2 regions of the Xanthobacter aminoxidans genome follow, and region 2 is predicted to be linked to the other one. Evidence: riboswitches for the same ligand, from Rfam matches in the RefSeq annotation. Region 2 holds a riboswitch; the other holds the start of a gene.
What was found. Region 2 has a riboswitch for thiamine pyrophosphate ahead of thiO (glycine oxidase ThiO). Riboswitches for the same ligand answer to the same signal wherever they lie in the genome.
Positions count from the first base shown of each region.

Region 1 (15,204 bases), 840 kb from region 2:
GACACGGCGGCGCTGAACTGCCTGCCGCCCACCGTGGAGCCCCGCGCCACCGAGCATATCGAGGAGATGCGCATCCTCATCGAGCGGCTCGTCGCCTCCGGCCACGCCTATGTGGCGGAAGAGCATGTGCTGTTCCACGTGCCCTCCATGCCGGACTACGGCCGCCTCTCCCGCCGCTCGCTGGACGAGATGATGGCCGGCGCCCGTGTGGACGTCGCCCCCTACAAGCGCGACGCCATGGACTTCGTGCTGTGGAAGCCGAGCGCCGCGGGCGTGCCCGGCTGGCCCTCGCCCGCCGGCATCGTCACCCCCGGCCGCCCCGGCTGGCACATCGAGTGCTCGGCCATGAGCTGGAAGCACCTGGGCGAGACCTTCGACATCCATGGCGGCGGCATCGACCTCGTCTTCCCGCACCACGAGAACGAGATCGCGCAGTCGCGCTGCGCCTTCCATTCCGGCGTCATGGCGCAGATGTGGATGCACAACGGCTTCCTGATGCTGGAAGGCGAGAAGATGTCGAAGTCCCTCGGCAACTTCGTCACCATCCGCGAGCTGCTGGACGAGTGGCCCGGCGAGGTGCTGCGCCTCGCCATGCTCTCCACCCATTACCGCCAGCCCATCAACTGGACCCGCCAGGGCCTCGGCTTCGCCGCCAAGACGCTGGACAAATGGTATCGCGTGATCGGCGACGTGGAGGCCGAGACCGGCGACGCCAACCCCTTCGAGACCGAGATCGCCGACCGCCTGTCCGACGACCTCAACACGCCCTCCGTCATCGCCCACCTGCACCACCTCGCCGAAGTGGCGGAGCACGAGGACACGTCCTCCGCTCTGCGCCGCCGCTTCAAGGGCGCGGCCAACCTGCTGGGCCTGCTCGGCGATACCGAAACCGGGTGGCGCGCGCGGCAGAAGGAGGGCATTGCGCTGGACGAAGGCGTGATTGCCGGCCTCATCGCCGACCGCATCGCCGCCCGCAAGGCAAAGGACTTCAAGCGCGCCGACCAGATCCGCGAGGAGCTGGCCGCCAAGGGCATCGTGCTGATGGACAACAAGGACGGGACCACCAGCTGGGAGGTGTCGCGATGAGCGCCATCGCTTTGCGCCCCTACCTCCCGGCCGACGCGCCGGCACTGGCCGACCTGTTCCGCGCCGCCATCGCCGAGCTGACCGGCGAGGATTACGACACCGAGCAGCAGGACGCCTGGGCCGCCAGGGCCGACGACGCGGAGGCCTTCGCCGCCCGCCTCGCCGCCAGCCTCACCCTCGTCGCCCTGCGCGGCAAGACGGTGGCCGGCTTCGTCTCGCTGAAGGACAATGCCCACATCGACATGCTCTATGTGGCGCCCGACGCCGCCGGCACCGGCGTCGCCAAGGCTTTGTGCGACGCCGCCGAGACGCTCGCCAAGGCGCGCGGCACCCGCAAGCTCACCGTGGACGCCAGCGACACCGCCCTCGGCTTCTTCCAGAAGCGCGGCTACGAGCCCCAGCGCCGCAACATGGTGCCGCTGGCCGACACCTGGCTCGCCAACACGGCGATGACGAAGACGCTGGGGGAGGACAATGCCGGCCCCCGGCACTGAGGCACCCGCTCCGGCGAAGCGGTCTCGCGCCCGTGCGCTGCGCGAGACGATGACCGATGCCGAGCGGAAACTGTGGCAAGTGCTGCGCGACCGCCGGCTCGAGGGCGCGAAGTTCCGCCGTCAGGTGCCGGTGGGGCCGTATGTGGCGGACTTCCTGTGCTTCCAGCACCGGCTGGTGGTGGAAGCGGACGGTGGGCAGCATGCGGAGTCGGCGCGGGACGCGGTGCGCGATGCGTATCTGGCGGCCAACGGATTTCGCGTCCTGCGGTTCTGGAACAACGACATCCTCCTGCGGACCGAGTCCGTTCTGGAGGCGATTTATCAAGCTCTGAGAGCCACCCCTCACCCCCAACCCCTCTCCCGCAAGGGGAGAGGGGAGGCAGGGCGGGGCAACCCCTCTCCCCTTGCGGGAGAGGGTGGATCGCGGCGCAGCCGCGAGACGGGTGAGGGGGCTGGCGCCGCAAAAGCAGGCGCCGAGGCGGGTCCCGCGATCACCCCTCACCCCCAGCCCCTCTCCCGCAAGGGGAGAGGGGAGGCAGGGCGGGGAGACCCCTCTCCCCTCGCGGGAGAGGGTGGATCGCGGCGCAGCCGCGAGACGGGTGAGGGGGCTGGCGCCGCAAAAGCCGATGCCCGAGGCGGACGGGGGAAAGAGAAAACAATGCCGACGAAAGAACGCCTCTACCTCTTCGACACCACCCTGCGCGACGGGGCGCAGACGAACGGTGTCGATTTCACCGTGGCCGACAAGCTCAGGGTGCTCTCCCTGCTGGACCGGTTGGGCGTGGACTATGTGGAGGCCGGCTATCCCGGCGCCAATCCCACGGACACGCAGCTTTTTGCCGAGAAGCACGAGGCGAAGGCCCGCCTCACCGCTTTCGGCATGACCAAGCGCCCCGGCCGCTCCGCCTCCAACGACCCCGGCGTGGCGGCGCTGCTGGCGGCCCATTCCGATGCCATCTGCTTCGTCGCCAAGTCCTCCGCCTATCAGGTGCGGGTGGCGCTGGAGACGACCAAGGAGGAGAACCTCGCCTCCATCCGCGAGAGCGTCGAGGCGGCCATTGCCGCCGGGCGCGAGGCGCTGGTGGATTGCGAGCATTTCTTCGACGGCTTCAAGGAAGACCGCGACTTCGCCCTCGCCTGCGCCCGCACCGCCTATGAGGCCGGCGCGCGCTGGGTGGTGCTGTGCGACACCAATGGCGGCACCCTGCCCCACGAGGTGGAGGCCATCGTCGCCGAGGTGGTGAAGGTGGTGCCGGGCACCAATGTGGGCATCCACGCCCACAACGACACCGAGCAGGCGGTGGCCAATTCGCTGGCCGCCGTCCGCGCCGGCGCGCGGCAGATCCAGGGCACGCTCAACGGCCTCGGCGAGCGCTGCGGCAACGCCAATCTCTGCTCGCTCATCCCCACCCTCTTGCTCAAGAAGGATTATGCGGCGCGCTTCGACATCGGCGTGGGCGAGGAGGCGCTGGGCGAATTGGTCCACGTCTCCCGCACGCTGGACGAGATGCTGAACCGCGCCCCCGACCGCCATGCGCCTTACGTGGGCGAGAGCGCTTTCGCCACCAAGGCCGGCATCCACGCCTCGGCCATCCTGAAGGACCCCGCCACCTACGAGCACATCGCCCCGGAAAAGGTGGGCAACCGCCGCCGGGTGATGGTCTCCGACCAGGCCGGCCGCTCCAACGTATTGTCCGAGCTGGAGCGCCTCGGCGTGCCGGTGGACAAGAAGGACCCGCGCATCTCCCGCCTTCTGGAAGAGGTGAAGGAGCGCGAGGCGCTGGGCTATTCCTACGAGGCGGCGGACGCCTCCTTCGCCCTGCTGGCGCGGCGGATGCTTGGCTCGGTGCCGGACTATTTCGCGGTGGAGCGCTTCAAGGTGAATGTGGAGCGGCGCTACAACGCGCAGGGCGAGCTTGTCACCGTCGCCGAGGCCATCGTGAAGGTGAAGGTGGACGACGAGACCATGATCTCCGCCGCCGAGGGCAACGGCCCGGTGAACGCGCTGGACGTGGCCCTGCGCAAGGATCTCGGCAAGTACCAGCCCTTCATCTCCGGCCTGCATCTCACCGACTATCGCGTGCGCGTGCTCAACGGCGGCACGGAGGCGGTGACGCGGGTGCTGATCGAGAGCGCGGACGAGACCGGCGACCGCTGGACCACGGTGGGCGTCTCCCCCAACATCATCGACGCCTCCTTCGAGGCGCTCTTGGATTCCATCACCTGGAAGCTGCTGAAGGAAGGCGCGCCGGCCTGACGGGCTCGCGAGCCGGAATGTGAAAAGGCCGGGCTGCGAAGGCCCGGCCTTTTCTTTTTTCAGTCCTGCGCTGGAGCCGTCAGCGCCCTGCCCTCACTCCGCCGCGGCGGGCGGGGGCGGCGCGACTTCCGGGGCGGGCGTGTAGATCAGGCCGCCGCCGTCGCGGAACTTCTGGGCCATTTCGGCCATGCCCGAGGAGGCGAGGTTGTCGGCCTGGGCGCGGGCGATGTCGCCGGCTTCCAGCTTCAGCTCCTGCGAGATCTTCATGGAGCAGAACTTCGGCCCGCACATGGAGCAGAAGTGCGCCACCTTGGCGCCCTCGGCGGGGAGCGTCTCGTCGTGGAAGCGCTCGGCCGTCTCCGGGTCGAGCGAGAGCGCGAACTGGTCGCGCCAGCGGAAGGAGAAGCGGGCCCGGGAGAGCGCATCGTCGCGGATGCGCGCGGCCGGGTGGCCCTTGGCGAGGTCGGCGGCGTGGGCGGCGATCTTGTAGGAGATGACGCCGGTCTTCACGTCGTCGCGGTCGGGCAGGCCGAGATGCTCCTTCGGCGTGACGTAGCAGAGCATCGCCGTGCCGAACCAGCCGATCATCGCCGCGCCGATGGCGGAGGAGATGTGGTCGTAGCCGGGGGAGATGTCCGTCACCAGCGGGCCGAGGGTGTAGAACGGCGCCTCGTGGCAGACCTTGAGCTGCTTCTCCACATTCTCGCGGATGAGGTGGAGCGGCACGTGGCCGGGGCCCTCGATCATCACCTGGCAGTCGTACTTCCAGGCGATCTCGGTGAGCTGGCCGAGCGTCTCCAGCTCGGCGAACTGCGCGGCGTCGTTGGCGTCGGCGATGGAGCCGGGGCGCAGGCCGTCGCCGAGGGAGAAGGCCACGTCATACTGGGCGAGGATCTCGCACAGCTCTTCGAAATGCTCGTAGAGGAAGCTCTCCTTGTGGTGCGCGAGGCACCACTTGGCCATGATGGAGCCGCCGCGCGAGACGATGCCGGTGACGCGGTTGGCGGTGAGCGGCACGAAGGGCAGGCGCACGCCGGCGTGCACCGTCATGTAGTCCACGCCCTGCTCGGCCTGCTCGATCACCGTGTCGCGGAAGATCTCCCAGGTCAGGTCCTCAGCGACGCCGTTCACCTTCTCCAGTGCCTGATAGAGCGGCACGGTGCCGATGGGCACCGGCGAGTTGCGCATGATCCATTCGCGGATGGTGTGGATGTTCTTGCCCGTGGAGAGGTCCATCACCGTGTCGGCGCCCCAGCGGGTGGCCCACACCAGCTTGTCCACCTCTTCCGCCACGCCCGAGGTCACGGCCGAATTGCCGATGTTGGCGTTGATCTTCACGAGGAAGTTCCGGCCGATGGCCATCGGCTCGGTTTCGGGGTGGTTGATGTTGTTGGGGATGATGGCGCGGCCGCGCGCCACTTCCTGCCGCACGAATTCCGGCGTGATCTCGGCGGGGATCGCCGCGCCGAGGCCCATGGCCTGATGGTGGGGGTGGGCGCCGCCGTTCACCTTGGCGAGGTTCTCGCGGGCGGCGACATATTCCATCTCGGGCGTGATGATGCCGGCGCGGGCATAGGCCATCTGGGTCGGGCGCTTGCCCGCCTTGGCGCGCAGCGGCCTGCGGCCGGAGAGATCGAACTGCGGCAGGGTGGAGGACTGGCCCTCCTTCAGGCCGTTGTCCTCGGGGCGGACGGCGCGGGCCTCCACCTCTTCCACGTCGCCGCGCTCGCGAATCCACTGGGCGCGCAGCTGCGGCAGGCCCTTGGTGAGGTCGATGACGGCATCGAGGTCGGTATAGGGGCCGGAGGTGTCGTACACCTTCACCGGCGGCTCGGACGGATCGGTCAGCGCGATCTCGCGCATGGCGACGCGCACGTCCGGCCGGGTGGCGGAAACGAACACCTTGCGCGAATGGGGCAGCGGCCCGGTGGTGACTTTCAGGGAGGACGTCGAGGCTTCGTCCAGCATTGCGGATCTCCGTTCAGCTTGCGCTTTCAACGAGAACCGGGGTGTTGAGCTAGGAGACGGGTGCGGAGCGACGCTGAGCGCCGGGAAGCACAAGTTCCGATCCCTTCGCCGGTATGACCCGGATCAGGTTCGAAGGGTCATCGCGGCGCCGCGGAGCATGACCCCCGCGAACTTGCGATATCTCAGCCCCTTCCGGGACCCCCCTTGGAACAGTGACACTGTGATGTATACGAAAGCCCAATGTCAACGCTGCACTGCAGCACGCGCATAGGTCAAGTCACCCAATTGGGAATGCCGGCGGTATTGGAACGCGCCGCGAAGCCGACTAGACCAGCCCTCCCACATCGCAAGGAGCATGGGCATATGGGCATGGCTGAAGACGGCACGATCCGCCACGACTGGACCGTTGACGAGATCGCGGCCCTCATGGACCTGCCCTTGCTGGAGCTGGTCGGCCGGGCCAATGCCGTCCACCGCGCCAATCACGATCCCAACGAAGTGCAGCGGGCGAGCCTGCTCTCCATCAAGACCGGCGGCTGCCCGGAGGATTGCGCCTATTGCTCCCAGTCCGCCCGCCATGCGGAAGTGGACCTGACGCGCGAGAAGTTCCTCGATCCCGCCTCCGTCATCGCCCTCGCCGGGCAGGCGCAGGCCAACGGCGCCGAGCGCTTCTGCATGGGCGCGGCGTGGCGGCGGGTGAAGGAAGGGCGCGAGTTCGACGCCGTGCTGGAGATGGTGCGCGGCGTGCGCGGGCTCGGCATGGAAGCCTGCGTGACGCTCGGCATGCTGGAGCCGCATCAGGCCCAGCGCCTCGCCGAGGCCGGGCTCACCGCCTACAACCACAATCTCGATACGGGGCCGGATTTCTACGGCGAGATCGTCACCACCCGCACCTATGCGGACCGCATCGACACCCTCACCTGCGTGCGCGCGGCGGGCATCGAATTGTGCTCCGGCGGCATCATCGGCATGGGCGAGACCATGCGCGACCGCGCGGCCATGCTGCAGGTGCTGGCGGGGTTCGATCCGCATCCCGAAAGCGTGCCGGTGAATGCGCTGGTGGCGGTGGAAGGCACGCCGCTGGCCGATCGCCCGCCGGTGGACCCGCTGGAGATCGTGCGCATGGTCGCCACCGCCCGCCTCGTCATGCCCGCCTCGCGGGTGCGCCTCTCGGCCGGACGCGCTGCCCTCAGCCGCGAGGCGCAGATCCTGTGCTTCCTCGCGGGGGCGAATTCGGTGTTCTACGGGGACACGCTGCTCACCACCCCCAATGCCGGCCTCGGCGCGGATGCCGCGCTGTTCGAGGCCATCGGCGGCGCCTGATGGGCGGGGGTAGGCGGAGATCAGGAGACCCTCGCACCCCGGACGCATGCAGCGATCAGCGGAATGCGAGCCGGGGTCCAGCGCAAGAAACCGCCGCAGGCGCTTCAATTCAACGGCTCAGGAGAATCGCCGGCTGCGCCGGACTCTCCCCTGGTCCCCGGCTCAGCGCTCCGTCTGCGCCGTCGCTTGGCCGGGGAGCGAGGCAGCCATGGGCCGCCTCGCCACGTTTCACGCCGCGAGGTGAGCGTGGTGCAGGCGCACCCGGTCGTGGTTGCGCGACTGGGCGCGGTCTTCCTTGTTCGGGCGCTGCTGGGCCTTGACCTGGCGCAGCACCTCGTCGAGCCGGGTGAGGGCATCGCTGGCGGCGTGCTCCTCGCGGCTCGATCCCGCCTCCCAGGCGGCCTCGTTGCGGAAATCCTCGGCCTGCGCTTCCTGCGCCAGATAGGCGCGAACCTCGAGCAGCGCTGCCGTGAGGTTGGTTTGGGAGCTCATGTGTCTTGCCCTTGATCGTCACGAGTCTTGGTGCGTGCTCTTGCTGGTCTAATACGGCCGGGTCGTGGCGAAAAAGGGGGTCTCCAAGGGTCATACGCTGCGGAAATCCCTCACTTTTTCGCCATCTGCCCCCACCGTGCCACACCTGTCCCAGCGTCAGCCTTGCCATAAGAAGCCGGCAACCATGTTCCCGCCGGCATGTGGATGGCGGCCGGCGGGTGCTGGCCGCATCCGGGCGGGCGGGCTAAAGTCGGACGGCGAAAGCCTTATGGCGCTTGATCTTGGCCGGACATACCTAATGGAAGCTTACCATCAGCTCCTGCGCCGCATTCTCGATGAGGGCGTGCGCAAGGACGACCGGACCGGCACCGGCACCCTCTCGGTGTTCGGGCACCAGATGCGATTCGATCTGGCGCGCGGCTTCCCCCTCGTGACCACCAAGAAGCTGCACCTGAAATCCATCGTCCACGAGCTTCTGTGGTTCCTCGCCGGCGACACCAACATCCGCTACCTCAAGGAAAACGGCGTCTCCATCTGGGACGAGTGGGCCGACGCCAAGGGCGATCTCGGCCCGGTCTACGGCCACCAGTGGCGCTCGTGGCCGACGCCGGAGGGCGGCGTGATCGACCAGATCGCGCAGGTGGTCTCCGATATCCGCCGCAACCCTGATTCGCGCCGCCTCATCGTCACCGCCTGGAACCCGGCGGACGTGGCGAAGATGGCCCTGCCCCCCTGCCACTGCCTGTTCCAGTTCTACGTGCTGGAGGGCAAGCTCTCCTGCCAGCTCTACCAGCGCTCGGCGGACGTGTTCCTCGGCGTGCCGTTCAACATCGCCTCCTATGCGCTGCTCACCCACATGGTGGCGCAGGTGACGGGGCTCGGCGTCGGCGACTTCGTCCATACGCTGGGCGATGCGCACCTCTATGTGAACCACCTCGATCAGGCCCGCGAGCAGCTCTCCCGCACCCCGCGCGCCCTGCCCTCCCTGCGGCTGAACCCGGCGGTGAGCGACCTCTTCGCCTTCCGCTACGAGGACATCGAGATCGTGAACTACGATCCCCACCCGGCCATCAAGGCCCCTGTGGCGGTCTAGCCGCCCGCAGCCATCCGGCCCGCCAAACCATGATCGAGACGCTGTTCCTGCCCGGCGCAACGGGAGACGCCGGGTTCTGGAAGCCCGTCGCGGCCCGGGCCGCATGGGACGGCATGTTCTTCTCCTGGCCCGGACTGGGCAGCCAGCCGGCCAGCGCGGACGTGAACAGCATCGATGATCTCGTCGGGCAGGTCGCGGACCGGATGCGCCAGCCGGTGGCCATCGTCGCCCAGTCCATGGGCGGCTACATCGCGCTCAGGCTCGCACTCGCCTTCCCCCACCTCGTCCGGACACTCGTTCTGTGCGTCACCTCCGGCGGGGTTCCGGTGGCTGATCTCGGCGGAGAAGACTGGCGCCCGGACTATTTCGGCGCCTTCCCGCACGCGGCGCGGTGGATCGCCGATCCCGTCGCGGATCTCTCCGACCGGTTGCCCTCGGTCCGCGCGCCGACGCTGCTGCTGTGGGGCGACGCCGATCCCATCAGCCCGGTGGCGGTCGGGGAAAGGCTGGCGCGCCTGCTGCCAAACTCGCGCCTGTGCATCCTGCCGGGGGCGGGACATGATCTGGCGCAGACCCACGCGGCGGCGGTAGCGGACGAGATCCGGCGTCATCTGATCGCGACTTCGTAAGCCTATTGAGCCGGGGCGGAGCATCTTCGGGCTTGTCCGGGTGCGGACTTCGTCCTTAGCTCACGCGCGGGATCGGGCGGCCCCATAAGCAAGATCATGCCCGCATTTGGACTCAACAGGGCTGTAGCAGCCCGATCGCGGCCGGGCCTTGCCCCGCGCAGCGGCACCTTGAGGGAGGAAGCCATGGCCGGAACGGGTGATCTTCTGGGACAGCTCATCGGCGCGGCGCTCGGCTCGGGCAGCGTGCGGGGCGGCGGCGCGCAGCAAAGCGGAGGCGGACTGCCGGGCGGGCTCGGCGACATTCTCGGACAGGTGCTCGGCGGCGGCGCGGGCGGCAGTGGCGCGGGCGGCGGCGCGCAGGGCGGCGGCGGCCTGCCGGGCGGGCTGGGCGACATCCTCGGACAGGTGCTCGGCGGCGGCAGCCAGCGCGGCGGATCGGGCGGAGCGCCGTCGGGACTGCCCGGCGGCCTCGGCGACATCCTGGGCCAGGTGCTCGGCGGCGGACGCGGAGCGCCGCAGGGTGGTCCGTCCGGCGGCGGAGCGGGCGGTTCCTCCGGCGGGCTGGAGGACATTCTCGGCCAGATTCTCGGTGGTGGCGCGGGCGGGCCGTCCGGCGGCTCCACGCAGGGGGGCGGCATGTCGGGCGGCGCGGGCGGAGGTCTCGGCGATCTCGCCTCGGAGGCCCTCGGCCGCGGCGGCTCGTCCACGGCCGGCGGCTATCCCCAGCCGGAGCCGGTCCCGCCTTCCGACTATCGCCAGCCGCAGCCCTCGCCCCAGCCCGGCCATCAACCCTCCGCCTCGGGCGGCAGCGACCTGATGCGATATGGCGGCCTCGCCATCATGGGGATGCTGGCCTGGAAGGCGTACCGCAAGTGGCAGGCGGGGGCCGGCGGACGCGCGGCCTTCACCTCCGGCACGCCGGACGCCGCCTTCTCCCCCGCCGCCGCGCCGGGTGGGCCGGAAGCCTTCTCCGGCGTGCTGCTCTCGGCCATGGCGGCCGCCGCGCAGGCCGACGGGGAGATCGATGAGGAGGAGGTCTCGCGCATCGGCGGCGGGCTGGAGCGCATGGGTGCCGGCTCTCCCCAGCGGGATGCCCTCATCGCCATCCTCACCACGCCGGTGGACCCCAACGAGGTGGTCGCCGCCGCGACGACGCCGGAGGCTGCGCTGCAGATCTACGCGGCCTCCGCCCTCGCCATCCGGCCGGACAACGACGCCGAGCACGCCTATCTGGACTGGCTCGCCGGCGCGCTGGGCATCGAACCCGGCCTCAAGGCGCAGATCGAAGGCGAGCTGAACGCCTGAGGAAGTCCGCCACGCTCAGGCGCCACGCGGGCTTGCAATGTGCTTCCGCTCAGGCGCCACGCGGGCTTGAAGTTCACGCCATCGTGCAGGCCGCGGCCGTAACGCTGCCGCAGGGGCCGGCGTAAGGGGAAGCAGGCGCCGGGCGGGCGCCTGCGCAGCTTTGCCGAAAGGTCCCGATGCCCCTGTTTCACGAGCGGTCCGGCCGTTTCAGCCCCGAGAAGACCCTGTTCCTCGTTTCCAGCATCCTGCCGGCGGTGTGGCTCGTGGGCCTTGCCGCCAACGGCCAGCTCGGCGCGCGGCCGTGGACCGAGGCGATCCATTTCACCGGCCTGTGGGCCATCCGCTTCCTCGCGGTGACGCTGGCGGTGACGCCGCTGCGGCGGCTGTTCAACATGCCGAAGCTGCACTTCGGCCGGCGCATCTTCGGCCTCGCCGCGCTCGGATACGCGGCGCTGCACCTCACGCTCTACATCATCGATCAGGGCTTCGGCCGGGCGCTGAGCGAGATCGTGCTGCGCATCTATCTCACCATCGGCGCGGTAGCGGTGGGGCTGCTCGTGGCGCTGGGCGCCACCTCCACCGACGGCGCCATCCGGCGGCTCGGCGCGACGCGCTGGAACCGGCTGCATATGGCCGTCTACGCCATCGCGGTGCTGGGCTCGGTGCATTTCTTCATGCAGTCGAAGCTTGATGTCACCGAGCCGGTGCTGATGGCCGGCATCTTCCTGCTGCTCTTCGCTTTCCGCGTCGCCGGGCGCGGCGGGAAGGCCGTCTCGCCCCTCGCCATGGCGGGCTTGTCCGTGGCCGGGGCAGCGCTCACGGCGGGCGTGGAAATGCTCTGGTATGCGCTGGCGACGCGGGTGGACCCGTTTCTGGTGCTGGATGCCAATTTCACCCTCGACCTCGGCCCCCGCCCGGCCGTGTGGGTGCTGGTGATCGGCCTCTGCGTGGCGGCGCTGGCCGCCATCAACCCGCCCGCCCCCCGTGCCGCCGGCCGCCGCGCGGCGATGACCGGCAAGACGACGACTGGAAATACGATGACCGGAAGTACGGAAGGCGCCGGCGCCTGAAACGGCGAAAGGAAGGGGTGCCCTGAGCCCCCTTCCTCCCGCGTGACGCCGGGCTGAACCCGTCTCGCACCCCGGACGCATGCAACGAAGTGGAATTCGATCCGGGGTCCAGCGCAACAGACCGCCGAAGGCGCTTCCTGCCCCGCCGCTCTGAGGCTTGGCCCCGCTGCGCGGGTGTTTCCCCTGGACCCCGGATCGGCGCTCCGGCTTCGCCGTCGCTGGTCCGGGGAACAGAGGAGACCGCCTCACGCCGCGGCGCGTTCCGGCACCGGCAGGCCGAGCCATTCGGTGTAGAAGGCGTCGATGTCGGGCTGGAAGTCGTGGATCACCGGATACCAGGGGGTCGGCGCCTCCACGTCATGGAGCGTGCCGCACTCGGGGCAGAAATATTCCCGGATCACCTGCCACGAGGGCGTCGGGGCCATGAGGCGGGGATAGATCTCCTCCATCTTCTGCGGCGTGTCGCGGACGTGGACGCGGGCATGCAGCTTCCAATTGTCCTTCCAGTCGCAGAAATCGTGGCCGCACTCGCAGCGCACGGTCCACTTCTTCGAGACCTTCTGCTGCACGATGTAGAGCTTCGGACCGAGCGGCAGGATGATCTTCTCATCCCACGGAACGCGCTCCTGCAGGATCTCCACATAGGTCACGAACCGCTCGGGGTCCTTCGGCGTGGAGAGCATCTGGTGCAGCGTATCGGGATCGATCTTGCCTTCCACGAGATCGACGATCTTGGCGCGGGTATAGGACATGGTTTCCTCCTGAATATTTCTGGGTTTCCTCGCCTCTCCGCGCGGAGAGGGCTTTCTGGATTTGTCATGCCCGGGCTTGTCCCGGCCATGACGGCCGTAAGAAAAAGCGGGCGGCGGCGCGGACCGCCGCCCAGTGGAGGGATCACTCCTCCACGAACTGCACGGTGCGCACGTCCGGCAGCTCGGAGATGTCCATGGAGTAGCGCGAGCCGTAGGTGGGGATGCCGATGTCTTCCTCGTTCAGCACCCAGCTCTCCGGCAGGTCCCAGAAGGCCCGGAACTCGCGCTCGAACTTCGGGCCCAGCTTGAAGGAGGCGGCGAACATCTGCTGCACCTGGGTGCCCGCATCCTTGGCGAGGATCTTCTCGCGCTCGCCCTTCATCCACTCGCGGGTGGGGACGGACTTGGCGATGCGCGCCTTGCGGATGTCCGCACGGGCGGCCTTGGTCGCCGCCTCGTCCACCACCACGAGGCCGCCGGCCCCCTTCTTCACCACCACGCCGTAGACATCGCCGGCGAGGCGCTCCAGCACGTAGCCGCCGTTGATGTCGTCGGCCACCGCCTGCGGCTCACGGTCGAGCGGATCACCGAAGCCGGGGCCGCCGCGCATGTAGTTGAGGTAGAGGTCGTAGTCGGAGAACATCTCCTCGGTGGTGATGGCCTGCTTGTCGCGCTTGATCTGCGCCTTGGGCAGCATCGCGTCCCAGGTGGGGTTCTCCGGGTCGGTGTCGCCGCCGAGCGGGATGTCGGCGCCGGAGGCGATCAGCTCCTTCAGCCCGGTCTGGTGGGCGGCGAAGCGATAGCCGGAGGCGGCGGGATAACCGCCCATCAGGCCCCAGTCGGACGAGATGTGGCCGTTGCCCATGAAGAACATGGTCCAGTCCTTGGCGTTCCAGACCATGCGCAGGCTCTCGAAGCCACAGCCGCCGCGATACTTGCCGGAGCCGCCCGAGGAGGCCTTGATCTGCCGGCCGAGATAGATCAGCGGCTCGGCCAGTTCCCAGATCTCCATGTCGCCCATGTCGCCTTCCGGGTTCCAGATGGCGGCGGCGTGGGAGAGGCCGTCCTGCACCGCGGTCGCCCCGGTGCCGTTGGCGGCGCACTCGAACGAGTTCACGGCGTGGATTTCGTCATACTGGTTGAAGCCGCCGCCCTGCAGCCAGTTGGAGGTGTTGGCGTTGCCCGCGTTCACCTCCTCCAGATAGCCGCGGCCGAAATAGGAGCGCGACAGGCCGCGCCACAGGGCCGTCCAGGCCGACACCAGGAAGTGCCAGGAATAGGAGAAGGCGACGCGGCGGTCGTCCGGGTTCATCCAGGTGCCCTTGGGCAGGCGGAACTCGGTGCCGTAGGCGGCGCCGTCGTTGATCATCTCCGAGGGGATGAGCGTCTGGGTCATCATCACCCAGATGCCGGAGGTGAAGCTCACCTGATGGGCATTGTAGGTGTGCCAGCCCCAGCGGCTCGACCCCTCGAAATCCAGCCGCCAGGAGCCGTCCTTGCGGATGGTCATCTCGCAGGGGGCATGCATGATGGTGTCGAGCTTGGCGAAGTCGGAGGGCACCCGCACGTCCTCATGGGCGTAGGGCACGTCCACGAAGCCCACCTGCCGGTAGGTGCCGGGTATGGTCATGGCCTTGATGCGCGCCTGAAGGCCGAGGCGGCCGTGCTCCACCGCCTCGTAGGCGAACTTCCAGTAGGCCTCGATGCCCTCTTCCGCGACCACCTCTTCCACCAGCTTGCGGATCATGTGGCAGCCGGCGATGCGGGTGCGCTCGTCCAGCATCCAGTAGCGGGTGGTGCGCACCATGCGCTGGCTCTCGTGCAGCCAGTCGCGGAACAGTTCGTCGTTGGCGCCCACCTTGCGGCAGGTGATCTGGTAGCCATCGCCGAAGCGCTGCACCTGCCCGGTGGCCATGGAGCCCGGCCCCACCGCGCCGGTGTCGATGACGTGGGTGACGCCGCCCACCCAGCCGATCAGTTCGCCCTCCCAGAAGATGGGAACGATGGTGTGGATGTCGCAGGGGTGGACGTTACCGATGAGGCAGTCGTTGTTGCAGAAAATGTCCTTGTCCTGGACGCCCGGATTGGCCTCCCACTCGTTCTCGATCATGTATTTGATGGCCGCACCCATGGTTCCCACATGGATGATGATGCCGGTGGAGGTGAGAAGGCTGTCGCCCGCCGCATTGTAGAGGGTGAAGCACAATTCGCCCTCCTGCTCGACGATGGGAGAGGCCGCGATCTTCTTCGCGGTTTCGCGCGCATCCACCACGCCGGCGCGCAGGCGCGAGAACAGCTTGTTGTAGAGGATGGGCTCGCTCTCGCGCAGCTCCAGCTTCTTGAGGCCGGCATAGTGGCCGGTGGCCTTGGTGGCCGTCATCAGCCGGTCGCGATGCTCTTTGAGCGTCTCGCCGCCACGGACGATGCCGCGGGTGGCGCCCTGAAGGCTGGTCTGGTTGACGTTGACGTTCATGGGTTCGTTTCCTCTTGAGATTGTTTGGGTTTGCTCCCCTCTCCCGGTGCGGGAGAGGGGGCATGACGGAGTCCTGCCCTCACACCTCCTTCAGGTGGAAGAGGCGATGCCCGTCGAGCCAGGTCTCGAAACCGTCGGGCACCACGAACGTGGTGGCGTCGGACTCGATGATGGCGGGGCCCATGACGCGGTTGCCGGGGCGCAGGGATTCCATCTTGTAGAGCTGCGCATCCACCCACTTCTTCTTGCGATAGAACTTGCG
Region 1 covers NZ_JBAFUS010000001.1:590,065-605,268, forward strand. Annotated here, with positions in the region: gene cysS (cysteine--tRNA ligase) at 1-1,086, shown strand, start outside; gene V5F74_RS02645 (GNAT family N-acetyltransferase) at 1,083-1,580, shown strand; partial or broken gene V5F74_RS02650 (endonuclease domain-containing protein) at 1,630-1,851, shown strand; gene cimA (citramalate synthase) at 2,239-3,837, shown strand; gene thiC (phosphomethylpyrimidine synthase ThiC) at 3,931-5,805, opposite strand; TPP riboswitch at 5,888-6,020, opposite strand; gene bioB (biotin synthase BioB) at 6,169-7,128, shown strand; gene V5F74_RS02670 (hypothetical protein) at 7,357-7,620, opposite strand; gene V5F74_RS02675 (thymidylate synthase) at 7,919-8,713, shown strand; gene V5F74_RS02680 (alpha/beta fold hydrolase) at 8,743-9,342, shown strand; gene V5F74_RS02685 (tellurite resistance TerB family protein) at 9,526-10,647, shown strand; gene V5F74_RS02690 (protein-methionine-sulfoxide reductase heme-binding subunit MsrQ) at 10,824-11,717, shown strand; gene V5F74_RS02695 (acetone carboxylase subunit gamma) at 11,963-12,469, opposite strand; gene V5F74_RS02700 (hydantoinase B/oxoprolinase family protein) at 12,612-14,942, opposite strand; gene V5F74_RS02705 (hydantoinase/oxoprolinase family protein) at 15,022-15,204, opposite strand, start outside.
Region 1: it holds a riboswitch for thiamine pyrophosphate, as region 2 does, so the genes downstream of both, thiC (phosphomethylpyrimidine synthase ThiC) here and thiO (glycine oxidase ThiO) in region 2, are expected to answer to the same signal.

Region 2 (15,204 bases):
GGCCCAGATCCAGTATGCGCTGGACCAGAACTGGGCGGTCTCGGTCGAGTACACGGACGATCCCCATCCCCGGAACACCTATTGGGAGATGTGGGGCCTGCCCATGTTCGACCTGCGCGATGCCGCCGGCGTCTATGGCGAGGTCGAGGCCTGCCGCACCGCCCATCCCGGCAAGTATGTGCGGGTGAACGCCTTCGACTCCAATCGCGGGTGGGAGACGGTGCGCCTCTCCTTCATCGTCCAGCGTCCGGAGAAGGAAGACGGCTTCCGCCTCGACCGCACCGAAGGGCCGGGCCGCACCCAGCGCTACGCACTCCAGCACCGGTCCTACGCGGCCGGCTGATCTGACCACCCATTTCGAGCTTCACCAGCGCGGCCGTTCCCACCGCGCCACTTAACGCCGAGGTTCGAGTCATGCTCGATGTTGCCACATCCGCACCGTCCGCCGCGTTGCCGGCTGAGGCTGCCGAGGGCAGGCTCGACCTCGGCGCTCTCTTCACCGAGAGCGAAGTCCCCGAATTTCTCGCCGAGCTGGACGAGGGCCTGATCGGGCTCAAGCCCGTCAAGCGGCGCATCCGCGAGATCGCCGCCCACCTCGTCATCGGCCGGGCCCGCGAAAAGCTGGGCCTCACCTCCGGCGCGCCGACGCTGCACATGGCGTTCACCGGCAATCCCGGCACCGGCAAGACCACGGTCGCGCTGAAAATGGCGCAGATCCTCCACCGCCTTGGATATGTGCGGCGGGGTCATCTTGTCTCGGTGACGCGGGACGATCTCGTGGGCCAATATATCGGCCACACGGCACCGAAGACCAAAGAGATTCTTAAGAAGGCCATGGGCGGCGTCCTGTTCATAGACGAGGCTTATTATCTGTACCGGCCCGAGAACGAGCGGGATTACGGTCAGGAAGCCATCGAGATTCTGCTCCAGGTGATGGAAAACCAGCGGGACGATCTCGTGGTGATCCTCGCGGGCTACAAGGACCGCATGGACCGCTTCTTCGAGAGCAATCCCGGCTTCCGCTCCCGCATCGCCCACCACATCGACTTCCCGGACTATGAGGACGCCGAGCTGGTGGAGATCGCCAAGACCATGGCGGCCGATGCCGACTACACCTTCAGCCCGGAGGCCGAGGTCGCGATCGAGGAATATGTGGCCAAGCGCCGGCTCCAGCCGAACTTCGCCAACGCGCGCTCGATCCGCAACGCTTTGGACCGCATGCGGCTGCGCCAGTCGCTGCGGCTGTTCGAGAGCGGCGGGCTCGCCGACCGCGCTGCCCTGTCGACCATTTCCGAGGGGGATGTTCGCGCCAGCCGGGTGTTTGCCGGCGGCATCGACGCCCCGGACTACAAACCCCAGACGGAATAATCCGCTTCGGGACCGGAAGACGACCAAAAATAAAACCTGTGACGGCCCGCCGAACGGGCCGCGCGGAGGAGCCCTCAGGGAGATCTGCCATGTTGGAGCCGAACGCAGACCATCGGGCCGCAGTTGCCCAGGCTGCAGGTGTCGCAGCCTCGCGTATCACGCTCACCGTCATGCTCGACGAGTGGGCGGGTGCGGATGCCCGCCGCCGTGCCGTCGCTGATACCGTCTGCGCCCTCGCCACCGGTTGCGCGTCGCTGGCCGCAGCCATCGCCGAGGGGCCGCTCGCCGGCGATCTCGCCCGCACCCTCTCCTCCGGCGAGGCCGGCGAAGGCCAGAAGGCGCTGGACGTCATCTCCAACGACATCGTCATCGGCGCACTGAAGGCGGCGCCGGTCGCGGCGGTGGCGTCCGAGGAGAATGACGCCCCGGTCCTGCTCGATGCCACCGCGCCGCTGCTCGTCGCCATCGATCCGCTGGACGGCTCGTCCAACATCGATACCGACATCTCGGTCGGCACCATCTTCGCCGTCTTCCCGCGTCCCGAAGGCGCCGACGCGTCCGAACCCTCTGCCTTCCTGCAGAACGGGCGGGACATGCTGGCCGCCGGCTATGTGATCTACGGCCCCCACACCGCGATGATGCTGACGCTCGGCGCCGGCACCTGGCACTTCGCCCTCGACCGCGCCGGCCTCTTCCGCCTGGTCAATGCAGAGGTGAAGGTGAAGGAGGGCGCGGCCGAGTTCGCCATCAACATGTCCAACTACCACCACTGGGACGTGCCGGTGCGTGACTATGTGGATGACTGCCTCGCCGGCAAGAAGGGGCCGCGGGAGCGCGACTTCAACATGCGCTGGGTGGCCTCCATGGTGGCGGACGCGCATCGCATCTTCCAGCGCGGCGGTATCTATCTTTATCCGGGCGATGGCCGGAAGGGCTACACCCACGGCCGCCTGCGCCTTCTCTATGAGGCCTTCCCGGTCGCCTTCCTGATGGAGCAGGCGAGCGGTTCGGCCACCGACGGCCGGGGCGCCATCCTGGACCTTTCCGCCACCGGCCTGCACCAGCGCGTGCCGTTCATCTTCGGCTCCCGCGACGAGGTGGCCCGGGTCTCCCGCTATCACCTGGAGCCGAACGGCCATGGCGAGCGCTCGCCGCTGTTCGCGCGGCGCGGACTGTTCATCTGAACCGCGCCCCCTGATCTCCGAGATTCGAGCACACCATGTCCATCAAGCACCCCATCATTGTCGTCACCGGTTCGTCGGGCGCGGGAACGACCTCCGTGAAGCGGACCTTCGAGCAGATCTTCTATCGCGAGAAGGTCAAGGCGGCCTTCGTGGAAGGCGACAGCTTCCACCGCTACGACCGCTATGAGATGCGCGAGCTGATGGCCGCCGAGGCGGCCAAGGGCAACAAGCACTTCAGCCACTTCTCGCCCGAGACCAACCGGCTCGACGATCTGGCCCAGCTGTTCAAGGACTACGGGGCGACCGGCTCCGGCCGCTTCCGGCACTATGTCCACGATGCCGGCGAAGCCAAGCTGTACAATACCGAGCCCGGCCGCTTCACCGACTGGGAAGATCTGGAGCAGGGCACCGACATCCTCTTCTACGAGGGGCTGCACGGGGCGGTCGTCACCGACGAACTGAATCTTGCCCAGCATGCCGACCTGAAGATCGGCGTGGTGCCCGTGATCAACCTGGAGTGGATCCAGAAGATCCACCGCGACAAGGCCACCCGCGGCTACACCACCGAGGACGTGACCGACACCATCATGCGGCGCATGCCCGATTACGTGCGCTACATCTGTCCGCAGTTCACCGAGACCGACATCAACTTCCAGCGCGTGCCGACGGTGGACACCTCCAACCCGTTCGTCGCCCGCTGGATCCCGACGCCGGACGAATCCATGGTCGTGATCCGCTTCCGCGACCCGCACGGCATCGATTTCCCCTATCTGCTGTCGATGATCCACAACAGCTTCATGTCGCGGGCGAATTCCATCGTCATCCCGGGCAACAAGCAGGATCTCGCCATGCAGCTCCTGCTGACCCCGCTCATCATGAAGCTGATGGACAGGAAGCGCCGCGCCGGCTGAGCCGGGCGCGAAGCTCCCCTCCCCCGCGCCGGGGGGAGGGTGAGGGGGGAGGGCGGCACGTTCTTGAGCCCCGAAGCCCGGGCGACCTTGGACGCGTGGCTGCTGCCCTCCCCCCACCCTTTCCGGACCGGAGCCGAGCGCTTCTTCCGGCAAGAGATGGCGCGCGTTTTGCGTAACTGACAATTGGCAGGCCCTTCCGACCACCCGGCGACGCCCGGGGTGTTGCGCGGGGTCACGAGCCGGAGGGAGAAAACAATGACCGCCCACGCCGCTGCACTCGCCGCTGCCGACGCTCCGGCGCCTGTCGACCGTTCTCCCGGCGCGCTCGGCTGGCCGGTGACGGCGGCCCTGCGCGCCCTCGCCATGGACGGCGTGGAGCAGGCGAAATCGGGCCATCCCGGCGCCCCCATGGGCATGGCCGAGATCGCCGCCGTGCTCTGGCGCGAGCATCTGCGGCATAATCCGGCAGACCCCTCCTGGCCCGACCGCGACCGCTTCGTGCTCTCCAACGGGCACGGCTCCATGCTGATCTATGCCCTGCTTCACCTCACCGGCTACGATCTGCCCATCGCCGAGCTGAAGCGCTTCCGCCAGCTGCATTCGCGCACCCCCGGCCATCCCGAACTCGGCATGACGCCGGGCGTGGAGACCACCACCGGTCCGCTCGGCCAGGGCCTTGCCAATGCGGTGGGCATGGCCATCGCCGAGAAGACGCTGGCCGCCCAGTTCAACCGGCCGGGCCTCTCCATCGTCGATCACCGCACCTTCGTCTTCCTCGGCGACGGCTGCCTGATGGAGGGCGTGAGCCACGAGGCGTGCTCGCTGGCCGGGCGCCTCGGCCTCGGCAAGCTCGTCGCCTTCTATGACGACAACGGCATCTCCATCGACGGCAAGGTCGAAGAGTGGTTCCCGGACGACACCCCGGCCCGCTTCGCCGCCTACGGCTGGCAGGTGATCCGCAACGTGGACGGCCACGATCCCGCCATGCTGCGCGATGCGGTCGAGGCGGCGCTGTCCGAGACCGGCAAGCCGACGCTGATCTGCTGCAAGACCACCATCGGCCGCGGCGCGCCCACCAAGGAAGGCCACCAGGACACCCACGGCGCCCCGCTCGGCGCCGAGGAGATCGCCCGCACCCGCGCCGCCATGGGCTGGGACCACGCGCCCTTCGAGGTGCCCGAGGACATCTACGCCTTGTGGGATGCCCGCCGCTCCGGCGCGGCCCGCCAGTCGGCCTGGGACGCGCGCATGGAAGCCTATGAGCGCGCCTATCCGGCGGAAGCGGCCGAATTCCGCCGCCGGCTCAAAGGCGACCTCTCCCCCGCCTTCGCTGAGACCTACGCGGCGGCCCTGAAGGCCACCGTGGAGAAGGCGGAGACGGTGGCCACCCGCAAGGCTAGCCAGCTGGCCCTTGCCGCCCTCGCCCCGGCGGTGCCGGAATTCCTGGGCGGCTCGGCGGACCTCGCCCATTCCAACCTCACCACCTTCCCCGGCGCCGTGCCGATCACCCGCGATCCCGCCGGCAACCAGATCTTCTACGGCGTGCGCGAGTTCGGCATGTCGGCGATCGCCAACGGCATCGCGCTGCACGGCGGGTTCATCCCCTTCGTCGCCACCTTCCTCGTGTTCTCGGATTACGCCCGCAACGCCATGCGCATGAGCGCGCTCATGGGCCAGCGGGTCATCTACATCCTCACCCACGATTCCATCGGCCTCGGCGAGGACGGCCCCACCCACCAGCCGGTGGAGCATGTGGAGAGCCTGCGCCTCATCCCCAACCTCGACGTGTGGCGGCCCGCCGACACGGTGGAGACGCTGGCCGCCTGGCACGCCGCCCTGACCCGCACGAATGGCCCGAGCGCCTTCATCCTGTCGCGGCAGAACCTGCCGTGCTGGCCGCGTGACGCGGCGCAGATCGAAGGTATCGAGGCCGGTGCCTACGTGCTGCGCGAGAGCGAGGGCCTCGCCCGTGCCGTGCTCGTCGCCACCGGCTCGGAAGTGAAGCTGGCAGCGGCGGCGGCGGACCTGCTCGATACCGCGGGCATTCCCACCCGCATCGTCTCCATGCCCTGCCGTGAGCGCTTCGAGGCGCTGACCGAGACCGAGCGCGCGGCCCTCTTCCCCAAGGGCGTGCCGGTGGTGGCGGTGGAAGCGGGCGTCACCCGCGGCTGGCGCGGCCTCTCCGGCACCCGCGCCGACGGCATCATCGCCATCGGCATCGACCGCTTCGGCGAATCGGCACCGGAAAAGGACCTGTGGCCGCTGTTCGGCTTTACACCGGAAGCTGTGGCCGACGCGGTGCGCCGCGCGGTAGGGTAAGCGCCAATGAAGGCCTCTCCCCTGCGGGGGACGGCTGGGCGGGGGCGCCACCGGACGAAACGATCGACCCGGCCCGCGCCGGGTCCGCCGGACCGGTGAAGGCGACGGACAGCAGCCAAGCAGCACCGTGAACCCGGCACAGGCCGGGGATGACGGTGCGGACGGAACCATGGCGCGCGCATCGCGGCGCCGACCTGAACTTTGAAGAGGAGAGGACTATGGCCCTCGTTTCCATGCGCCAGCTGCTCGACCATGCGGCGGAGCATTCCTACGGACTGCCGGCCTTCAACGTGAACAACATGGAGCAGGTGAAGGCGATCATGGACGCCGCCCGCGCCACCGCGTCGCCGGTCATCCTCCAGGGCTCGGCCGGCGCCCGCAAATACGCCGGCGAAGCCTTCCTGCGCCACCTCATCGCCGCTGCCGTGGAAGCCTATCCCGAGATCCCGGTGGTGATGCACCAGGACCATGGCGCCTCCCCGGCCGTCTGCATGGGCGCCATCAAGTCCGGCTTCTCCTCCGTGATGATGGACGGCTCCCTGAAGGAAGACGGCAAGACCCCGGCGGACTACGACTACAACGTCTCCGTCACCGCCAAGGTGGTGGAGCTGGCCCATGCGGTGGGCGTGTCGGTGGAAGGCGAACTCGGCTGCCTCGGCTCGCTGGAGACCGGCAAGGGCGAGGCCGAGGACGGCCATGGCGCCGAGGAGGCCCTCGACCATTCCAAGCTGCTCACCGATCCGGACGAGGCGGCCCAGTTCGTGAAGGCGACCCAGTGCGATGCGCTGGCCATCGCCATCGGCACCTCCCACGGCGCCTACAAGTTCACCCGCAAGCCCACCGGCGACATCCTCGCCATCGACCGCATCAAGGCGATCCACCAGCGCATCCCCACCACCCATCTGGTGATGCACGGCTCGTCCTCGGTGCCGCAGGAGCTGCTTGAGGAAATCCGCACCTATGGCGGCGACATCAAGGAGACCTACGGCGTGCCGGTGGAAGAAATCCAGGAAGGCATCCGCTACGGCGTGCGCAAGGTGAACATCGATACCGATATCCGCCTCGCCATGACCGCCGCCATCCGCCGCGTCGGCGCCAAGAACAAGAGCGAGTTCGATCCGCGCAAGTTCATGGCCGCCGCCATGGAAGAGGCGAAGAAGGTCTGCATCGCCCGCTTCGAGGCCTTCGGCTCCGCCGGCAAGGCCGAGAAGATCCGGGCCATCGAACTGGACGAGATGGCCAAGCGCTATGCGTCCGGCGAGCTGGCGCAGGTGGTGCACTGAGGGGACGGCTGGCGCCCACCCGGCGCCGTGCCTATAGAAGTGCCTGAGGCAGCCACGGCTGCCTCATTCCCCGGACAAGCGACAGCGCAGTTGGAGCGCTGATCCGGGGTCCAGGGAAAGGTCCTGCGCAGCAGGCTCACGTCTGCGAGGGTCATGAAGGGAGCCGCCTTCGGCGCAATATTGCGCTGGGCCCCGGCTCTCCTTCCACTGACGCTCCAGTCGGCCAGGGCACGAGACCGCGCCCCGCCTATCCAGTCGTTAAGGAGAGATCCCCATGGCCCGCGCCTATCCCATCATCGCCCCCTCCATCCTCTCGGCGGACTTCACCCGCCTCGGCGCCGAGGTGGATGCGGTGCTCGAGGGCGGCGCCGAGTGGATCCATTTCGACGTGATGGACAACCATTACGTCCCCAACCTCACCATCGGCCCGCTGATCCTCCAGTCCCTGCGCAAGGCGACCAAGGCGTTCGTGGACGTGCATCTGATGGTGAAGCCGGTGGACGGCATGATCGAGGCGTTCGCAGGCGCCGGCGCCGACCTCATCTCCTTCCACCCGGAAGCGTCCGAGCATGTGGACCGCTCGCTCCAGCTCATCCGCTCCAAGGGCGCGAAGGCCGGCCTGGTGCTGAACCCGGCCACTCCCCTCTCGGTGCTGGACTACACGCTGGATGCGCTGGACCTCGTGCTCGTCATGTCGGTGAACCCCGGCTTCGGCGGGCAGGCCTTCATTCCCTCGGCGCTGGACAAGCTGAAGGCCATCCGCGAGCGCATCGACGCCTCGGGTAAGGACATCCGGCTGGAGATCGACGGCGGGGTGAAGGTGGACAATATCGGCGCCATCGCCGCGGCCGGGGCGGACACCTTCGTCGCCGGCAGCGCCATCTACGGCGCCAAGGACTATGCCGCGACCATCGCCGCCATGAAGCGCGAAATCGCCGCCGCCACGGGCACCGCCGCTGCGGCCTGAGGCTGGCTCAAGCCCGCGCGGCGCCTGAGCGAAGCAATCGGCACCGGTCCAAGACCGGGACCGTCGGTATCAGTGCCCCGGCCGGCGCGGCGCGACGATCTCGCCCCGCGCCCGCTCTGCCCGCTCGATCAGATATTTCGCCACCAGCGTGAACAGGGCGACGCCCGCCAGCACCGTCGCGGCGGCAAAGGCGGCGACGGCGTGGCTGTCCTGATAGAGCAGCTCGATCTGCAACGGCAGGGTGGAGGTCTGGCCGCGGATGTTGCCGGAGACGATGGAGACGGCGCCGAACTCGCCCATCACCCGCGCATTGCACAGGGCAGCGCCGTAGAGCAGCGCGAACTTCACGTTGGGCAGGGTGACGAGCCGCAGCACGTCGAAGCCCGAGGCGCCGAGACTGACCGCCGCCTCCTCCTCGTCCCGCCCCTGCGCCATCATCAGCGGCACCAGTTCGCGCAGCACGAACGGCGCGGTGACGAACAGGCTGGCGAGAATGATGGCCGGCACGGCGAACATGATCTTGATGTCGTGTGCCTGCAGAAACGGCCCGAACAGCCCCTGCGCCCCATAGACGAAGAGATAGGCGACGCCCGCCACGATGGGCGAGATGGAGAAGGGCAGCTCCGCCACCGCCAGCAGCAGGTTGCGCCCGCGGAAGGAGAATTTCGTCACCGCCCAGGCGGCGGCGATGCCGAAGGCGGTGTTGAGCGGCACGCAGATGAGGGCCGTCAGCAGCGTCAGCCCCACCGCGTGCAGCGTATCCGGCCGGGCGAGCGCTTCGAGATAGGTGGGCACGCCGCGCGCGAACGCCTCGGCGAAGATGACGGCCAGCGGCGCGATGAGCGCCAGACCGGTGGTCGCCAGCACCAGCGTGAGAATCACCGCGCGCGTCACCGCGCCGTCGCCGACGCGCAGGCGGTGGCGGTTCACGGGACGGGCCATCAGGCATCCCCCATCGCAAACTTCTGATGCCACGCCTGCACGGCGTTCACGATCAGAAGCATGATGAAGGCGAGGCCCAGCATGGTGACGGCGATCGCCGCGGCGGCGGCGTAGTCATATTCCTCCAGCCGGATGAAGGTGAGCAGCGCCACGATCTCGGTGCGGAACGGCTGGTTGCCGGCGATGAACACCACCGCGCCGAACTCCCCGAGCGAGCGGGCAAAGGCCAGCGACGTGCCGGCGAGGAAGGCCGGGAAGATGGTGGGGAAGATGATGCGGCGGAAAATGGTGAGGTCGCTCGCGCCCAGCGTCGCGCCCGCCTCCTCCAGTTCCGGCTCCATGTCCTCCAGCACCGGCTGCACCGTGCGCACCACGAAGGGGATGGAGGTGAAGGCCATGGCACAGACGATGCCGGCCGGGGCGTAGGCCACCTGTATCCCCCACTGCGCCAGCGGCGCGCCGAACCAGCCGTTCTTGGCGAACAGCGCCGTCAGCGCGAGGCCCGCCACCGCCGTGGGCAGGGCGAAAGGCACGTCCACCATGGCATCCAGCAGGCGCTTGCCGGGGAATTCGTAGCGCACCAGCACCCAGGCGAGGGCGAGGCCATAGATGGCATTGAACAGCGCCGCCAGCGCCGCTGTGGTGAGCGTCACCTGGAAGGAGGCGAGCGTGCGCGGCGAGGTGATGATGGCGATGTAACGCTCGAAGCCCACGTCCGCCGCCTTCAGCAGCAGCGCGCCGATGGGCAGGAGCACAATGAGGCCGAGATAGAGCAGTGCGAGGCCGAGCGAGAGCCGAAAGCCCGGAATGACGCTGCGGCGGGGCTGGCGGCTCAGCATCGGCAGCGCGAAGCGAGGGCGGGGCATGGGCTCTTAAGGGGCATCTTGCGCTGGAAGGTCGGGCCGACGGCGCGGCATAGGGCCGTTATGGCGCGCACAAGCGGAAATGTCATGCTTGGCCGGGATAAAAATTAAACACCGATAAATCGCTGTGATTTCGCCGCACAAAAAAGGGCCGCGAGGCGGCCCCTTCCGTCTTCTCCTTCGGCCGAGGCTCAGAAGCCCGGCAGGTCGAAGGCGCCCGGCAGCGGCCAGCGCAGGCCGGTGATGGGGCCGGGGCCGGCGGCGGTGGGCCCATAGGTCGGGTAGAAATAGCCGGGCGGCAGCGCGTAATCGAGGTACGACTTGGAGCCGGGCTTCACCACCGTGCCGGCATCGAGATAGGAGCGGCGCTCCACCACGATGCGGTTGCGCTTCTTCACCGTCTGCGCCTCGGCGCTGTCGGCGGACGCGATGGAAAAGGCACCGGTGGTCGCCGCAATGGCTGCCGCCGCCAGCGACACCGAGAGCGCCGTCTTCAGGCCCGAACGGGCGAAAGCAGCGAAGGTGGTGAACGACGCGAAACCCATGGCATCCTCCCAGATCGGCGCAGGGCCGACCTTGACTGGATTAATAGACGTTTGTCCCCTGCGCAAGGAAACCCGCCTCCTCGGTGCCATGTTCCCGCCTTCTCGACGCCGGCGCGTTGCGTTGACGCAACAGTTCAATGCGCCGATGCCGTGCCCGATCGCGAATCTTCGATTTGCAAGGCCAGGGGGTTCGGCCTAAAAGCACGGTCTTCGGCCGCATGGGCCGAGACATCCGAGGAACATCATGGGTTACAAGGTCGCCGTCGTCGGCGCCACGGGCAACGTGGGCCGGGAGATTCTCTCGATCCTCGACGAGCGGGGTTTCCCCGCGGACGAGGTCGTCGCGCTCGCCTCGCGAAAGTCGCAGGGCGTGGAAGTCTCCTACGGCGATAAAACCCTGAAGGTGAAGGCGCTTGAGACTTACGACTTCTCCGACACCGACATCTGCCTGATGTCGGCCGGTGGAGCCGTGTCCAAGGAGTGGTCGCCGAAGATCGGCGCGCAGGGCTGCGTCGTCATCGACAATTCCTCCCAGTGGCGCATGGACCCGGACGTGCCGCTGATCGTTCCCGAGGTGAATGCGGACGCCATCGTCGGCTTCACCAAGAAGAACATCATCGCCAATCCGAACTGCTCCACGGCGCAGCTCGTGGTCGCGCTGAAGCCGCTGCATGATGCCGCGACCATCAAGCGCGTGGTGGTCTCCACCTACCAGTCCGTCTCCGGCGCCGGCAAGGATGCCATGGACGAGCTGTTCTCGCAGACCCGCGCCGTCTTCGTCTCCGATCCGGTGGAGCCGAAGAAGTTCCCGAAGCGCATCGCCTTCAATCTCATCCCGCAGATCGACGTCTTCATGGACGACGGTTTCACCAAGGAAGAGTGGAAGATGGTGGCCGAGACCAAGAAGATTCTCGACCCCAAGATCAAGCTCACGGCCACCTGCGTCCGCGTGCCGGTCTTCATCTCCCACTCCGAGGCGGTGAACGTGGAGTTCGAGAAGGAGCTGTCCGCGGACGACGCGCGCAAGATCCTGCGCGAGGCGCCCGGCATCCTCGTCATCGACACCCGTGAGCCGGGCGGCTATGCCACCCCCCACGAGGCGGCCGGCGAGGACGCGACCTACATCTCCCGCCTGCGCGACGACCCGACCGTGGACAACGGCATCGCCTTCTGGTGCGTGTCGGACAATCTGCGCAAGGGTGCCGCTCTGAACGCGGTGCAGATCGCCGAGGTGCTGGTGAACCGCAAGCTCATCACCGCCCGTTCCAAGGCGGCCTGAGCCTTCCGGCATTCTGGAAACTGACGAACGGCCCGCTTCGGCGGGCCGTTTGCTTTTGCGGGATCAGCGCGGCCGGGAGCGGGTCCGCTGCGCCACCGCGACCACCAGCGCCACGCCCGCGGCGAAGGCCACGGTTTCTGCGTCCGGCACCTCGCCATTGATGGGCCAGGCGAGTCCCACCGTCACGAAGGTCTGAAGGAGCTGCATCTGGCCGACGCGGGCGATGCCGCCCATGGCGAGCCCGGCATTCCAGAAGAAGAAGCCGATGAGCTGGCTGAAGAGGCCGAGATAGACCAGTGCCGCCCAGGAGGCGCCTGCCACAGTGCCCGCCCCACCCCATGGAAAGGTGAGGAGCGCGAGCGGCAGCGTCACCGGCAGGCAGAGGATCAGCATGAACGCGATCACCTCCCAGCCCGACATGGTGCGCGCGAGGCCGCCGGAGACCGCGTAGCCGATGGCGCAGGCGATGACGCCGAGGAACAAGAGGCTGTCGCCCATCCCCAGCGCGCCGCCCGCGCCGTTGCGCAAGGCGAAGGCCACCACCAGCCCGGCCCCCACCGCGCTCGCGGCAAACAGGCCGAGGCCCGGCCGCTCGCCGGCCAGCAGCATGGCCGCGATGGCCGTGCACAGGGGCAGAAGGCCGAGCACGATGCCGCCATGGGCCGCCGGCACCGTCTGGGTGGCGACGCCGATGGCCAGCGGGAACACGAAGATCAGGCAGGCGGAGGACACGGCGAGGCGCCACAGCACCTTGGGCTGGCCGAACGGCCACGGCCGGCGCAGCGCCAGCACCAGCCCGAGCGCCGCAAAGCCCGCCAAGGCGGCGCGGCCGAAGCTGATGAACCAGGGGCTGAAATCGTGCAGCGCGAAGCGGGTGAGCGGCAGCGTCGCGCCGAACATCACGACCGCGACGAAGCCGAGAAGAAGCCCGAGGGCCAAGCGTCGATCCATTGGGCTCCCGAGGGCGCGATTCCAAGGCCGCTTCATTAGGGGCTGCGGGGGCGGAAAGACAGCGAAACCGCGTGATATGCCCATCAGCGGCCGTGATGTCGCGAAAATCACTGGTGAAAGGCCACCCCGCCGCCGCTATGGTGGCGCGCCGCGGACCCTTTGCCCTCGAAACGCGCGGCACCAAAGAGCGAGAACATGATCCAGTCCCAGCGTCCCGGCCACGACGTCGACCCCAAGCTGCTCGAAATCCTGGTCTGCCCCCTCACCAAGGGGCCGCTGGAATATGACCGCGAGCGCCAGGAGCTGATCTCCCGCGCCGCCCGCCTCGCCTATCCCATCCGCGACGGCATCCCGATCATGCTCGCCGACGAGGCGCGCCAGTTGGACGAAAGCGAACTCAACCGCTGAGGTCCGCCTCGTCCCGGGCGCTCCGCCTCTTGCAGTTCTGCGGCCGGCATGAATAAATAACAGACACGGCCTGGGGTGCCGCGCATCATGCGCGGCTGAGATCACACCCATCGAACCTGTCTGGATCATGCCAGCGTAGGGAGATGCCGATGAGCGAGAGCTTGTCGCAGTTTACATTCGCACCTTCATCGCAAGCCGGCTCTGCACCGGCGGGAAAGGCGAAACCGCGTGTGGCCCGTCCCCATGTGGCCATCGTGGGCGGCGGCGTCATCGGCCTCGCCCTCGCGTGGCGCCTCGCCGAGGCGGGTTGCCCGGTGGACCTGTTCGACGCCGGTGAGACCGGGCAAGGCGCGAGCCGCGCCGCCGCGGGCATGCTGGCCGCCTGCGCCGAGGCCGAGCCCGGCGAGGAAGGGCTGCTCACCCTCAACCGCGCCAGCCAGACCCTGTGGCCCGCCTTCGCGGCGGAGCTGGAGCATGCCTCCGGACAAGAGGTGGACCTGCGCACCGAAGGCACCATCACCATCGCCCTCACGGCGGACGATCTCGCTAAGCTGCGCCACCTATTCGCCTTCCAGCAGGGCCTCGGCCTGCCCGTCCAGTGGCTCACCGCCGCCGAGGTGCGTCGGCGCGAGCCCTATCTCGCCCCCCGCCTCGCCGGCGGCGTGCTGAGCCCGGAGGATCATCAGGTCGACAACCGCAAGGTTGCCGCCGCGCTGAAGATCGCCGCGCTGAAGGCCGGCGCGACGCTTCACGAACACACCCCGGTCAGCCGGGTTGAGACCGCCGGCGGCCGGGCCACCGGCGTCGTCACCGGCGAGACCCACCATGCCGCCGACGTGGTGGTGCTGGCCGCCGGCGCCTGGAGCCGGGGTGTGGACATTACCCCGGCGACGCCGTTGCCGGTGCGCCCCATCAAGGGGCAGATGCTTTCGCTGCGCATGGACCCGGCGGCACCCATCCTCTCCCACGTGCTGTGGGCGCCGGGCTCCTATCTCGTGCCGCGGCGCGATGGGCGGCTGATCCTCGGCGCCACCACCGAGGAGAAGGGGTTCGACACCGACCTCACGGCCGGCGGCCAGCTCGCGCTCCTCACCCATGCGTGGCGGGCGCTGCCGACGCTGGAAGAGCTGAGCATCGTCGAGCAATGGGTCGGCTTCCGCCCCGGCAGCCGGGACGATGCGCCCATCCTCGGCCCGAGCCCGGAGGTGGACGGCCTCGTCTACGCCACCGGCCACCACCGCAACGGCATCCTCCTTCTGCCGGTGACGACGCAGGTGATCGCCGACCACATTCTCAGCGGCACCATTGCGGACGTGGCCCGGCCCTTCGGCGCGGAGCGCTTCGGCCCGCCGCGCGCGGCGGCGGAGTGAGCGCCATGCTGGCCCTGAAGGTGAACGGCGCCGAGGAAGCGCATCCCGTCGCCACCGTTGCCGACCTGCTCGTCGCCAAGGGGCTTGAGCCGGAGCGCAAGGGCATCGCGGTGGCGGTGAACGGCGCGGTGGTGCCTCGCCGCACTTGGACCGACGCGCGCCTTTCCGCAGGCGACGCCGTGGAAATCATCGAGGCCAAGCAGGGCGGCTGAGCCCCGGCCGAACAGAACAGAGCGCTCGTGCGCGGGCGCCGGGAAGAAGCACCATGAGCGCGTTCGAAAATCCCAACGCCGATCCCCTCGTCATCGCCGGCCGCACCTTCTCGTCGCGGCTGTTCCTGGGCACGGCGGGCTATCCCAACCAGAAGGTCTTCCTCGATGCGCTGGCCGCCTCGGGCAGCGAGATGGCCACGGCCTCCATCCGCCGCATCAGCCTCGCCGGCTACGAGGAGAGCCTGACGGACCTCCTCACCGGCCGCGTGCACATCCTGCCCAACACCGCCGGCTGCCAGACCGCCAAGGATGCGGTGCTCACCGCCGAACTCGCCCGCGAGGCGCTGGAGACGGACTGGGTGAAGCTGGAGGTCATCGGCGACCGCGAGCTGCTCTATCCCAATGTGGAGGAGCTGCTGAAGGCCACCGAGGAGCTGGTCTCGCGCGGCTTCGTCGTCCTGCCCTATTGCAACGACGATCCCGTCACCTGCCAGAAGCTCGCGGACCTCGGCGCCGCAACCGTCATGCCGCTCGGCTCCATGATCGGCACCGGCCTCGGCATCGCCAATCCGCACATGATCGAGCTGATCTGCTCCCGCTCG
Region 2 covers NZ_JBAFUS010000001.1:1,434,025-1,449,228, forward strand. Annotated here, with positions in the region: gene V5F74_RS06440 (ribulose bisphosphate carboxylase small subunit) at 1-343, shown strand, start outside; gene cbbX (CbbX protein) at 415-1,368, shown strand; gene V5F74_RS06450 (class 1 fructose-bisphosphatase) at 1,458-2,552, shown strand; gene V5F74_RS06455 (phosphoribulokinase) at 2,588-3,463, shown strand; gene tkt (transketolase) at 3,719-5,782, shown strand; gene fba (class II fructose-bisphosphate aldolase) at 6,001-7,065, shown strand; gene rpe (ribulose-phosphate 3-epimerase) at 7,340-8,032, shown strand; gene cysW (sulfate ABC transporter permease subunit CysW) at 8,102-8,974, opposite strand; gene cysT (sulfate ABC transporter permease subunit CysT) at 8,974-9,840, opposite strand; gene V5F74_RS06485 (hypothetical protein) at 10,029-10,382, opposite strand; gene V5F74_RS06490 (aspartate-semialdehyde dehydrogenase) at 10,627-11,661, shown strand; gene V5F74_RS06495 (DMT family transporter) at 11,725-12,612, opposite strand; gene V5F74_RS06500 (Trm112 family protein) at 12,808-13,020, shown strand; TPP riboswitch at 13,082-13,181, shown strand; gene thiO (glycine oxidase ThiO) at 13,251-14,390, shown strand; gene thiS (sulfur carrier protein ThiS) at 14,396-14,602, shown strand; gene thiG (thiazole synthase) at 14,656-15,204, shown strand, end outside.